Regions from separate parts of the Pseudomonas phytophila genome, predicted to be linked through region 1. Evidence: predicted binding sites of a transcription regulator. Region 1 holds the regulator's gene; the other holds the start of a gene.
What was found. Region 1 encodes FliA, which starts transcription of late flagellar genes. Its sites were predicted from a motif close to CTAAAGTTTNNNNNNNNNNNGCCGNTAA; they were not measured.
Positions count from the first base shown of each region.

Region 1 (4,680 bases):
GCTCATTGGGGTGCTCCCTAAAATTAACCGTCAACAGACCAGACTTAGAAGCCCAGGCTCGATAGCAGATCGTCTACATCGTCCTGTCCGGACACAACGTCTTCCCGTTTATCGGCATGAATCTGCGGACCTTCACCCTGTTTGATATGTTTTTCTGGATCTTTTTCTGCGCGGATGGATTCGTCGTCATGTTCGATGCCCGCAAAGCGGTCCACATGACTGGCCATGAGCACCAATTTGAGCAGATTGCTCTCGACTTCAGTGACCAACTGCGTGACGCGCTTGATCACCTGACCGGTGAGGTCCTGGAAGTCCTGAGCCAGCAGAATGTCGTTGAGGTGAGAGGAAACCTGGTGGGTATCCTTTTCAGTGCGCGTCAAGAAACCATCGACACGACGCGCCAGCTCACGAAACTCATCAGCGCTGACCTCACGGCGCATGAAACGCCCCCAGTCCGCACTCAAGGCCTTGGCCTCGTCGTTCAGACTGTGCATCAGCGGGGTGCTTTCTTCGACCAGGTCCATGGTGCGGTTGGCCGCGTTTTCCGTGAGCCTGACGACATACGACAGGCGCTCGGTGGCATCCGTGATCTGGGACACCTCTTCGGCTTGCGGCATGTTCGGGTCAATCTGGAAGTTGACGATCGCGCTGTGCAACTCGCGCGTCAGCTTGCCGATTTCTTGATACAGGCCACGATCCCGAGCCTGGTTGAGCTCATGGATCAGTTGCACGGCGTCGCCGAAACGGCCTTTTTCAAGGCTCGCCACCAGCTCGGTTGCGTGTTTTTTCAGGGTCGATTCAAACTCGCCCATTGACGTTTCGTTGTTCTCCATAAAGCCCTCGCGGCATACATCAGCTATTTACGCGCTCAAAGATCTTGTCGATCTTTTCTTTCAGCGCCTGAGCCGTGAATGGCTTGACGACATAACCGTTGACGCCGGCCTGAGCCGCTTCAATGATTTGGTCGCGCTTGGCTTCTGCGGTCACCATCAACACCGGAAGGTGCTTGAGGCGCTCATCGGCACGCACTTTACGCAGCAGGTCGATACCAGTCATGCCAGGCATGTTCCAGTCCGTTACCAGAAAGTCAAAGGAACCACTTTCCAGCATCGGCAACGCGGTAAGCCCGTCATCGGCTTCGGACGTGTTGGTGAAGCCCAGATCACGCAGCAGGTTTTTAATGATCCGCCGCATCGTTGAGAAGTCATCAACGATGAGGATTTTCATGTTCTTGTCCAATTCGACCTCCAAGCAGTCTTTGACGCGTTCAGCACCTGAACGCGCTGTTCAATCAATACCGGCACAGCTCACATCGGCTGCACGTAAACGACGGGCTTGGCAAATCAACAACTATGGAAACCGCACAGCAAATCCACGGACTGCATGAAAGCTATTGCTTTTAACAGTCCGTGGCGCGAATGCCTGTATGGCTCCAGCCTTGTCCACTGTCCCACGTAACGCTTTGCACAGCCTGCTCACACGAGACACACAATCACCAGGGATTGCGTACCACCTGTCAACGCGCTCGCCACTCTCCCAAACGCCCTCGTAAACGAGCTGCGCACTGGCTGTGTAACTGGCTGACTCGAGATTCGCTGACCCCCAGGACCTCACCGATTTCCTTGAGGTTCAGCTCCTCGTCATAGTACAGCGCCAAAACCAGACGTTCACGCTCCGGCAAGTTGGCAATTGCATCCGCCAACGCAGCCTGGAAACGTTCATCTTCCAGGTCGCGCGACGGCTCAAGCGAACCGCTTGCGCCATCCTCATGCAGTCCTTCATGTTCGCCGTCCTGCAAGAGGTCGTCGAAACTGAAGAGGCGACTGCCCAAGGTATCGTTCAAAATCCCGTAATAATCATCGAGACTCAATTGGAGTTCGGCCGCAACCTCGTGATCTTTAGCGTCACGGCCGGTTTTTGCTTCAATTGAGCGAATTGCGTCACTCACCATGCGCGTATTGCGGTGAACCGAGCGAGGAGCCCAGTCTCCCTTGCGCACTTCATCGAGCATCGCACCCCGGATTCGAATCCCGGCATACGTCTCGAAACTGGCACCCTTGGTGCAATCGTACTTGGTGGAAACTTCCAGCAAGCCGATCATCCCCGCCTGAATCAAGTCTTCGACCTGAACACTGGCAGGCAGGCGCGCCAATAAATGGTAAGCAATGCGCTTGACCAGCGGAGCATACCGCTCGATCAACTCATATTGCGAGTTTCGGGACGCTTTGCTGTACATCTGATAGCCGCTCGCGGTCATTGAACAGGCCCTGCACTTGTCTGGTAAACCAGTCGCTCAACGAAGAACTCAAGATGTCCACGTGGGTTGGCAGGCAGCGGCCAGGTATCGACCTTCTGCGCAATGGCCTTGAATGCCAGCGAACATTTAGAGCGTGGGAAAGCTTCGTATACGGCGCGTTGTTTCTGGACGGCCTTACGCACACATTCGTCGTAAGGCACTGCACCGACATACTGCAAAGCGACGTCCAGGAAGCGGTCAGTCACCTTGGTCAACTTGGCGAACAGGTTGCGCCCTTCCTGCGGACTCTGGGCCATGTTGGCCAGGACCCGGAAACGGTTCATACCGTAATCGCGATTGAGCAACTTTATCAGGGCGTAGGCGTCAGTGATGGAAGTGGGCTCATCGCACACCACCAGCAAGACTTCCTGAGCAGCCCGGACAAAGCTGACCACCGACTCGCCGATACCGGCGGCCGTATCGATGACCAGCACGTCAAGATTGTCGCCAATGTCACTAAATGCCTGGATCAGGCCGGCGTGCTGCGCCGGGCTCAGATGAACCATGCTCTGCGTGCCGGAGGCAGCAGGCACGATCCGGATCCCGCCCGGGCCTTGCAACAAAACGTCGCGCAGCTCACAACGACCCTCCATCACATCGGCGAGGGTGCGTTTAGGCGTCAGCCCCAGAAGGACATCGACATTCGCCAGGCCAAGGTCGGCGTCCAGCAACATGACGCGCCGGCCGAGTTCGGCCAAGGCCAGTGAAAGGTTCACTGACACGTTAGTCTTACCGACGCCACCTTTGCCGCCGGTCACCGCGATCACCTGTACGGGATGCATGCTGCCCATTTAATTCTTTACCTTGTCTTGCGTAGACCGAAGCCAGATTGCAGGCGACACGCTCAATGAAGAGCAATGCCAGGCAGACCACCGATGCAGGTAACTCTCAATAGTTCGCTTCACTTAACCGACCCGTTTGTTGGGGTTGTGGTAAAGGTCGGCGAACATATCCGCCATGGCCTCTTCGCTTGGCTCTTCTTGCATCTGCACGTTGACCGCGCGTGTCACCAATTGGTGGCGGCGTGGAATGTGAAGATCGTCAGGAATTCTAGGCCCATCAGTGAGATAGGCAACAGGCAGCTCATGACTGATCGCAAGACTGAGCACTTCACCCAGGCTGGCGGTTTCGTCCAGCTTGGTCAGGATGCATCCGGCCAGACCACAGCGTTTGTAGCTGTGATATGCAGCAGTCAGCACCTGTTTCTGGCTGGTGGTTGCCAGGACCAGATAATTACGGGATTTGATACCGCGCCCTGCCAGACTTTCCAGCTGCATGCGCAACGCCGGATCACTGGCTTGCAGGCCCGCGGTATCGATCAACACGACGCGCTTGCGCAACAGCGGATCAAGCGCTTGCGCCAGCGACTGGCCAGGATCGACGTGAGTCACCGGTACGTTGAGGATACGGCCCAATGTCTTGAGCTGCTCCTGAGCGCCGATACGGAAACTGTCCATGCTGACCAGAGCGATATTCTGTGCGCCGTACTTGAGTACGTAGCGCGCTGCCAGCTTGGCCAGCGTGGTGGTCTTGCCCATGCCAGCCGGGCCGACCATGGCAATCACACCGCCCTCTTCAAGCGGCTCGACGTCCGGCACTTCAATCATGCGCGCCAGGTGGGCCAGCAACATGCGCCAGGCCTGACGTGGCTCGTCGATATCAGGGATCATTTCCAGCAAGTCGCGGGACAACGGGCCAGACAAGCCGACACGTTGCAGACGACGCCACAGGTTGGCCTGGGCCGGACGACTGCCCTGCAACTGATTCCACGCCAGGGAGCCGAGCTGGACTTCCAGCAGCTCACGCAGGCCATTCAATTCGAAACGCATCGAGTCGTAACCGCGCTGACCACCAGCAGGTGCCGCCGGAGCAGCCTGCGGCTGTGCGGAGGGACGTGGCGGCTCTTCCAGAGTCGGCTCGATGTGGGTGTCAGCGGTGCTCAATGGCAAACCGGCAAACAACTGGCGATTGGTCGCGCCGTCGCTGTCGCTGCGGTTGTTCAGTTCTGCCTGGGCCGAGACGATGCGCGACTGGGTTTTGCGCAACTCGTCCTCGAGCTCGATATTAGGCACACGAGGTGCGAGCGCGGACAGTTTGTAATCCAGAGCGGCAGTCAGCTCTACGCCACCGGCAATGCGCCGGTTACCGATGATGGCCGCTTCTGCGCCCAGCTCATCACGAACCAGTTTCATGGCTTGACGCATATCGGCGGCGAAAAATCGCTTAACTTGCATGACTCACTACCTCAGCCGTTAGGCCCGACAGTCGCTACGATGGTTACTTGCTTGTTGTCAGGAATTTCCTGATACGCCAACACGTGCATATTTGGTACAGCCAACCGTCCAAACCGCGACAGCATGGCCCGAACCGGGCCTGCTACCAGC
Region 1 covers NZ_CP081201.1:4,678,490-4,683,169, forward strand. The annotation lists gene K3169_RS21140 (chemotaxis protein CheA) at 1-6, opposite strand, end outside; gene K3169_RS21145 (protein phosphatase CheZ) at 45-833, opposite strand; gene K3169_RS21150 (chemotaxis response regulator CheY) at 853-1,227, opposite strand; gene fliA (RNA polymerase sigma factor FliA) at 1,517-2,257, opposite strand; gene fleN (flagellar synthesis regulator FleN) at 2,254-3,087, opposite strand; gene flhF (flagellar biosynthesis protein FlhF) at 3,202-4,530, opposite strand; gene flhA (flagellar biosynthesis protein FlhA) at 4,542-4,680, opposite strand, start outside.

Region 2 (4,680 bases), 1.2 Mb from region 1:
CGAATCTGGCGCTAATCGAATTTGTGCGTGAATACCTCGATGGCCATGGCGTTTCCTGCGAGCTGATCTACAACGCGCAAAAGACCAAGGCCAATCTCTTCGCGACGATTGGCCCGGCTGACGTGCCCGGCATCGTCTTGTCGGGTCATACGGATGTAGTTCCGGTAGACGGCCAGTCCTGGACTTTTCCGCCGTTCGAGCTGAGTGAGAAGGAGGGGAGGTTATACGGCCGTGGTACTGCCGACATGAAAGGCTACATAGCCTGTGTCATGGCGCTGGTTCCGGAGTTGACCCGGAACACATTGCGTATGCCGGTGCACATTGCGCTTTCCTACGATGAGGAAGTTGGCTGTCTGGGCGTCCGCTCGCTGCTGGAAGTGCTGGGTTCAAAGCCGGTTAAACCGTTGCTCTGTGTGATCGGTGAGCCCACGGAGCTGAAACCGGTGCTCGGGCACAAAGGCAAAGTAGCCATGCGTTGTGATGTGCACGGCCTGGCTTGCCATTCGGCTCACGCGCCCAGTGGCGTCAACGCCATTGAGTACGCTGCGCAGTTGATCAACGAGCTGGGAAGGCTCGGGAAAGCGTTGCAGGCCGAAGAACGGCAGGACGCGCGCTTTGATCCGCCGTTCTCGACCGTGCAGGTTGGGGTAATCGGCGGTGGCGTAGCGTTAAACATTGTTCCTGAACATTGTCGCTTTGACTTTGAAGTGCGCTCGCTTCCTGTAGAAGACCCGCACCACGTCATCTCTGCATTGCACGCTTACGCACAAAATGAGTTGCTGCCTGCAATGCGGGCTGTCAGCGGGCAAAGCGACATTCGCCTTACCGAGCTGTCGAGTTACCCAGGACTGGATATCTCGATGCAAAGCCAGGCCGCAGAGTTGATCGCGGAGTTTTGCGGCTCACGATCATTCGGCACGGTGGCTTTTGGCACTGAGGGCGGATTGTTCGATCAGTCAGGAATCCCGGCCGTAGTCTGCGGCCCCGGCAGCATGGCGCAAGGGCACAAACCGGATGAATTCATCAGTATCGAGCAACTGGATGCATGTGACCGGATGCTGGGGCAGGTGTTGGCGTTTGTTCGGCACTGACCTCGTAAAAAAAGGGTGCGGTCACGGCATTGGACACCACGGATCATCCCCGTTGGCGCTTTCCACAATCTTCGGGGAACTGCGCCCAAACCCCCAGCCAGACGCTACGACGGTCAGGGTCGTTTTGCAGGCGAGGTTCTTTTCCGAGACGATGACGTTCATGTAGTACTGGTTTCCATAGATGGTCGGTGCCCAAAGCAACATCTCGCTCCGTTGTGCATTGCTGTCCACTTTCAGTTGCATGGCCTGGACTATCGTTCCACCCGTTGCGACTTCGATCACACGCGGGTGATAGCATTTATTCAAATAGCGTTGTACCCGCTCTTCAACCAGAACCCGCTCCTGCGTCAGGCAATATTCCGGGCTGGCTGTACCCTTGCTCAGCAATTCTTCTTTGGTATACGGATGCAGCGAGCAACCGCTGAGTAACAGAAGAAGGACGCCTGCTATGAGCCTTTGGTGCATCGGTGAAGCTCCTGTAATGGATGACTGAATGTTTTATATCGGCCCTTGGTGCCGATACTTCAACGTCTTTGAGCGGGCGGACTCGCCATGATGGTTTCAGCAAGCTTGCTTGTCGCGTGCGTGATATGCACTAGCGATGCACTAACGACTTACCAGTTATGCACTAGCTATGCACCAGTTTTTTTTAGTGTTCACCCGTTAGTAGTACCGCAGCACATAACTACAAATATGGAGTGCACTCGTGTAACGCTGGTAGTGCCTGCATTAGACAGGCTATTGGCGTCAAAAAATAAATTTTAAATTCTTCTCAACTAATACGAAATCACCGCCGATAGACGTAACAAGGTGTGTAAGGGCTACGACGTTCGCCCCTGCGTTATGAAACCGGGCAGGTCGACTCGTAATGGTTAGAGCATGGAGCGCTATTGCTGTTTACTCCAATGAGAATAGGTCCATGACTATAAGAAATATGAATATCGCTCCGCGTGCGTTTCTTGGCTTCGCGTTTATTGCGCTGCTGGTTATTGCGTTGGGCTTTTTCGCGCTGAACCGCATGAGCTTGATTCGCCAGGCCACGGTCGATATGGAAACCAATACCCTGCCTAGCATTTCGCTGATAGGCAATATCAACGAGTACGCGCTACGCCTGAGGATTTTTTCCCTGCGTATGCTGGTTAACCGCGAACCTGAAATGATTCAGGAAAGCGACCAACGTGTCGCTGAAATTATTACCCAATTGCAGGCTGCCAAGTCCGCTTACATTGCGCTGCCCGCAGAAGCCGATGAAAGAGCAATCTACCAACAGTTTGATGGGACACTGACTCAGTACATAAGCTTGCTGAATCAAGCAGCGCAACTGTCGCGTGACAATAAGGTTGAAGAAACTCGTGCGATGATCAACACCAGCATGAGACAAACTTCTGACTTGATGACCAAGCAACTCAAAGACCTGGTGGATATAAACAGAGCGGGGGCGGTTGCTGGCTCTAAAGTAGCCGGGCAGCAATACGATGGTGCAACGGTCGCCATTATTGCTGTGGCAGTTATTGCGTCATTGATGACAGTGTTACTCGCCTGGTTATTGACGCGCAGTATTGTGGCGCCATTGTCCAGAGCCGTGAACGCTGCTCAGGAAATTGCTGCGGGCAACCTGACCAAACATATCGAAGTGGATGGCAAGGACGAACCGGCACGTTTGCTTGAAGCGCTGGTGATCATGCAGCAGAACCTGCGTAAAACCATCGAGATGATCTCAGGATCGGCTACGCAGTTGGCATCAGCAGCCGAAGAGTTGAGCGCTGTGACCGAGGAGTCATCGCGTGGTTTGCAGCAACAGAACGACGAAATCGAACAGGCCGCGACTGCCGTGAACGAAATGACAGCGGCGGTGGAAGAGGTGGCCCGCAATGCGGTTTCCACATCTCAGGCTTCTGAGCAGTCCACTGATACCGCACGTCAGGGGCGCGATAAAGTTGTTCAGACCGTGCAGGCGATTCAGGCCATGACTCAGGACGTGCAGACCACCTCGACACTGGTCGAAGGCCTGGCGGAGCAAGGTCGGGATATTGGCAAGGTACTGGACGTTATCCGTTCGATCGCCGAGCAAACCAACCTGCTGGCACTGAACGCGGCCATCGAGGCTGCAAGGGCTGGCGAAGCAGGTCGTGGTTTTGCGGTAGTGGCTGATGAGGTAAGGGCATTGGCGCATCGCACCGCGCAATCAACACGAGAGATTGAACAAATGGTCGCCGGCATTCAAAGCGGAACCGGTAACGCAGTGCAGTCGATGGCATTAAACACCAGTCGCACGCAAACCACTCTGGACCTGGCCCGCGCTGCCGGAGAAGCGCTGGAACAGATCACTGAAGCAATTTCGCAAATCAATGAGCGCAACCTGGTGATCGCCAGCGCCTCGGAAGAGCAGGCTCAGGTGTCACGCGAGGTGGATCGAAATCTGGTGAATATCCGTGATCTGGCCACTCAATCGGCTGCGGGTGCTAATCAAACCAGCGCGGCGAGTCATGAACTATCGCGATTGGCGGTTGACCTGAACGGGATGGTGGCGCGTTTTGTGATTTGATATGAGGCTGTCCACTGTCACTGCGCTGTCGCGACGCTTAAACGAAATGTAAATTACTGAATTGGGATGCTTTTCGGCAGGAGGCAAAGGCGACTAGGCTGAGCCTCCGCGTTGTCGGGGTAGGAGCGAACTTGTTCGCGAGGCGACGCGCCTGAGTAGTCGCGTTAGCCTTCTCGCTAACAAGTTGCCTCCTACCTTCAAAGGCGACACGTCTGGACCACCGCTTTACCGAGGGTTTATCGGACGGGCGAGGGTGGACGTGCGCCGCTCGCTGATGCGCTCTACGGTCTGCATATGTTCCGTACCCCACACGCATAGCGCACCCAGCGCTGTCGCCAGGGACTGTCCGAAAGGTGTCAGGGAATACTCAACCTTTGGCGGTATTTCCTGAAAATCCATGCGCGAAACGATTTCATCGCGCTCCAGTTCCTTGAGTTGCTGGATCAATACCTTGTCGGTCACACCGCCAATCGCACGTTTCAGTTCCCCGTAGCGGTGAACATTGCGCGTCAGGTTATAGAGAATCAGTGGCTTCCATTTGCCGCCAAGCACCGCCAGCGCAGCTTCGAGCCCACATTTAAAGGTGTTGTCTGCCATGATCGGGCCGCTCCGTCCTTTGCTCAAGGATGCTGACTAAAAGGTACTTACTAAAAGGTGCATACTATTCAACTTGATAGCGCGGATCTACAGTTGTGCCTCATATTTCGAGGACATCAACATGAGCAGGCTCAACGGAAAGATCGCAGTCATCACTGGCGGCAATAGCGGCATCGGCCTCGCCAGCGCCATACGCTTTGCGGCAGAGGGGGCGCAGGTCATCATCGTCGGTCGTCGGCAAGAGCAATTGAACGCCGCATTGCAACAGATTGGGCATGACGCGATAGCGATCCAGGCTGACATTTCGAGTCTGGACGACCTGGACCGCGTTTACGCCGAGGTCAAAGCCACCAAAGGCCGGATTGACGTGCTGTTCGCAAACGCCGGGCTGGGCGATTTCCAGCCGCTCGGGGCGATCACCGAAGAATCCTTCGATCGCACTTTTGG
Region 2 covers NZ_CP081201.1:3,450,514-3,455,193, reverse strand. The annotation lists gene argE (acetylornithine deacetylase) at 1-1,091, shown strand, start outside; gene K3169_RS15690 (hypothetical protein) at 1,113-1,556, opposite strand; gene K3169_RS15685 (methyl-accepting chemotaxis protein) at 2,011-3,636, shown strand; gene K3169_RS15680 (winged helix-turn-helix transcriptional regulator) at 3,862-4,233, opposite strand; gene K3169_RS15675 (SDR family NAD(P)-dependent oxidoreductase) at 4,355-4,680, shown strand, end outside.
Region 2: K3169_RS15685 (methyl-accepting chemotaxis protein) is a predicted target of FliA. The motif match lies at 1,964-1,991, and genes of this name have one in related genera.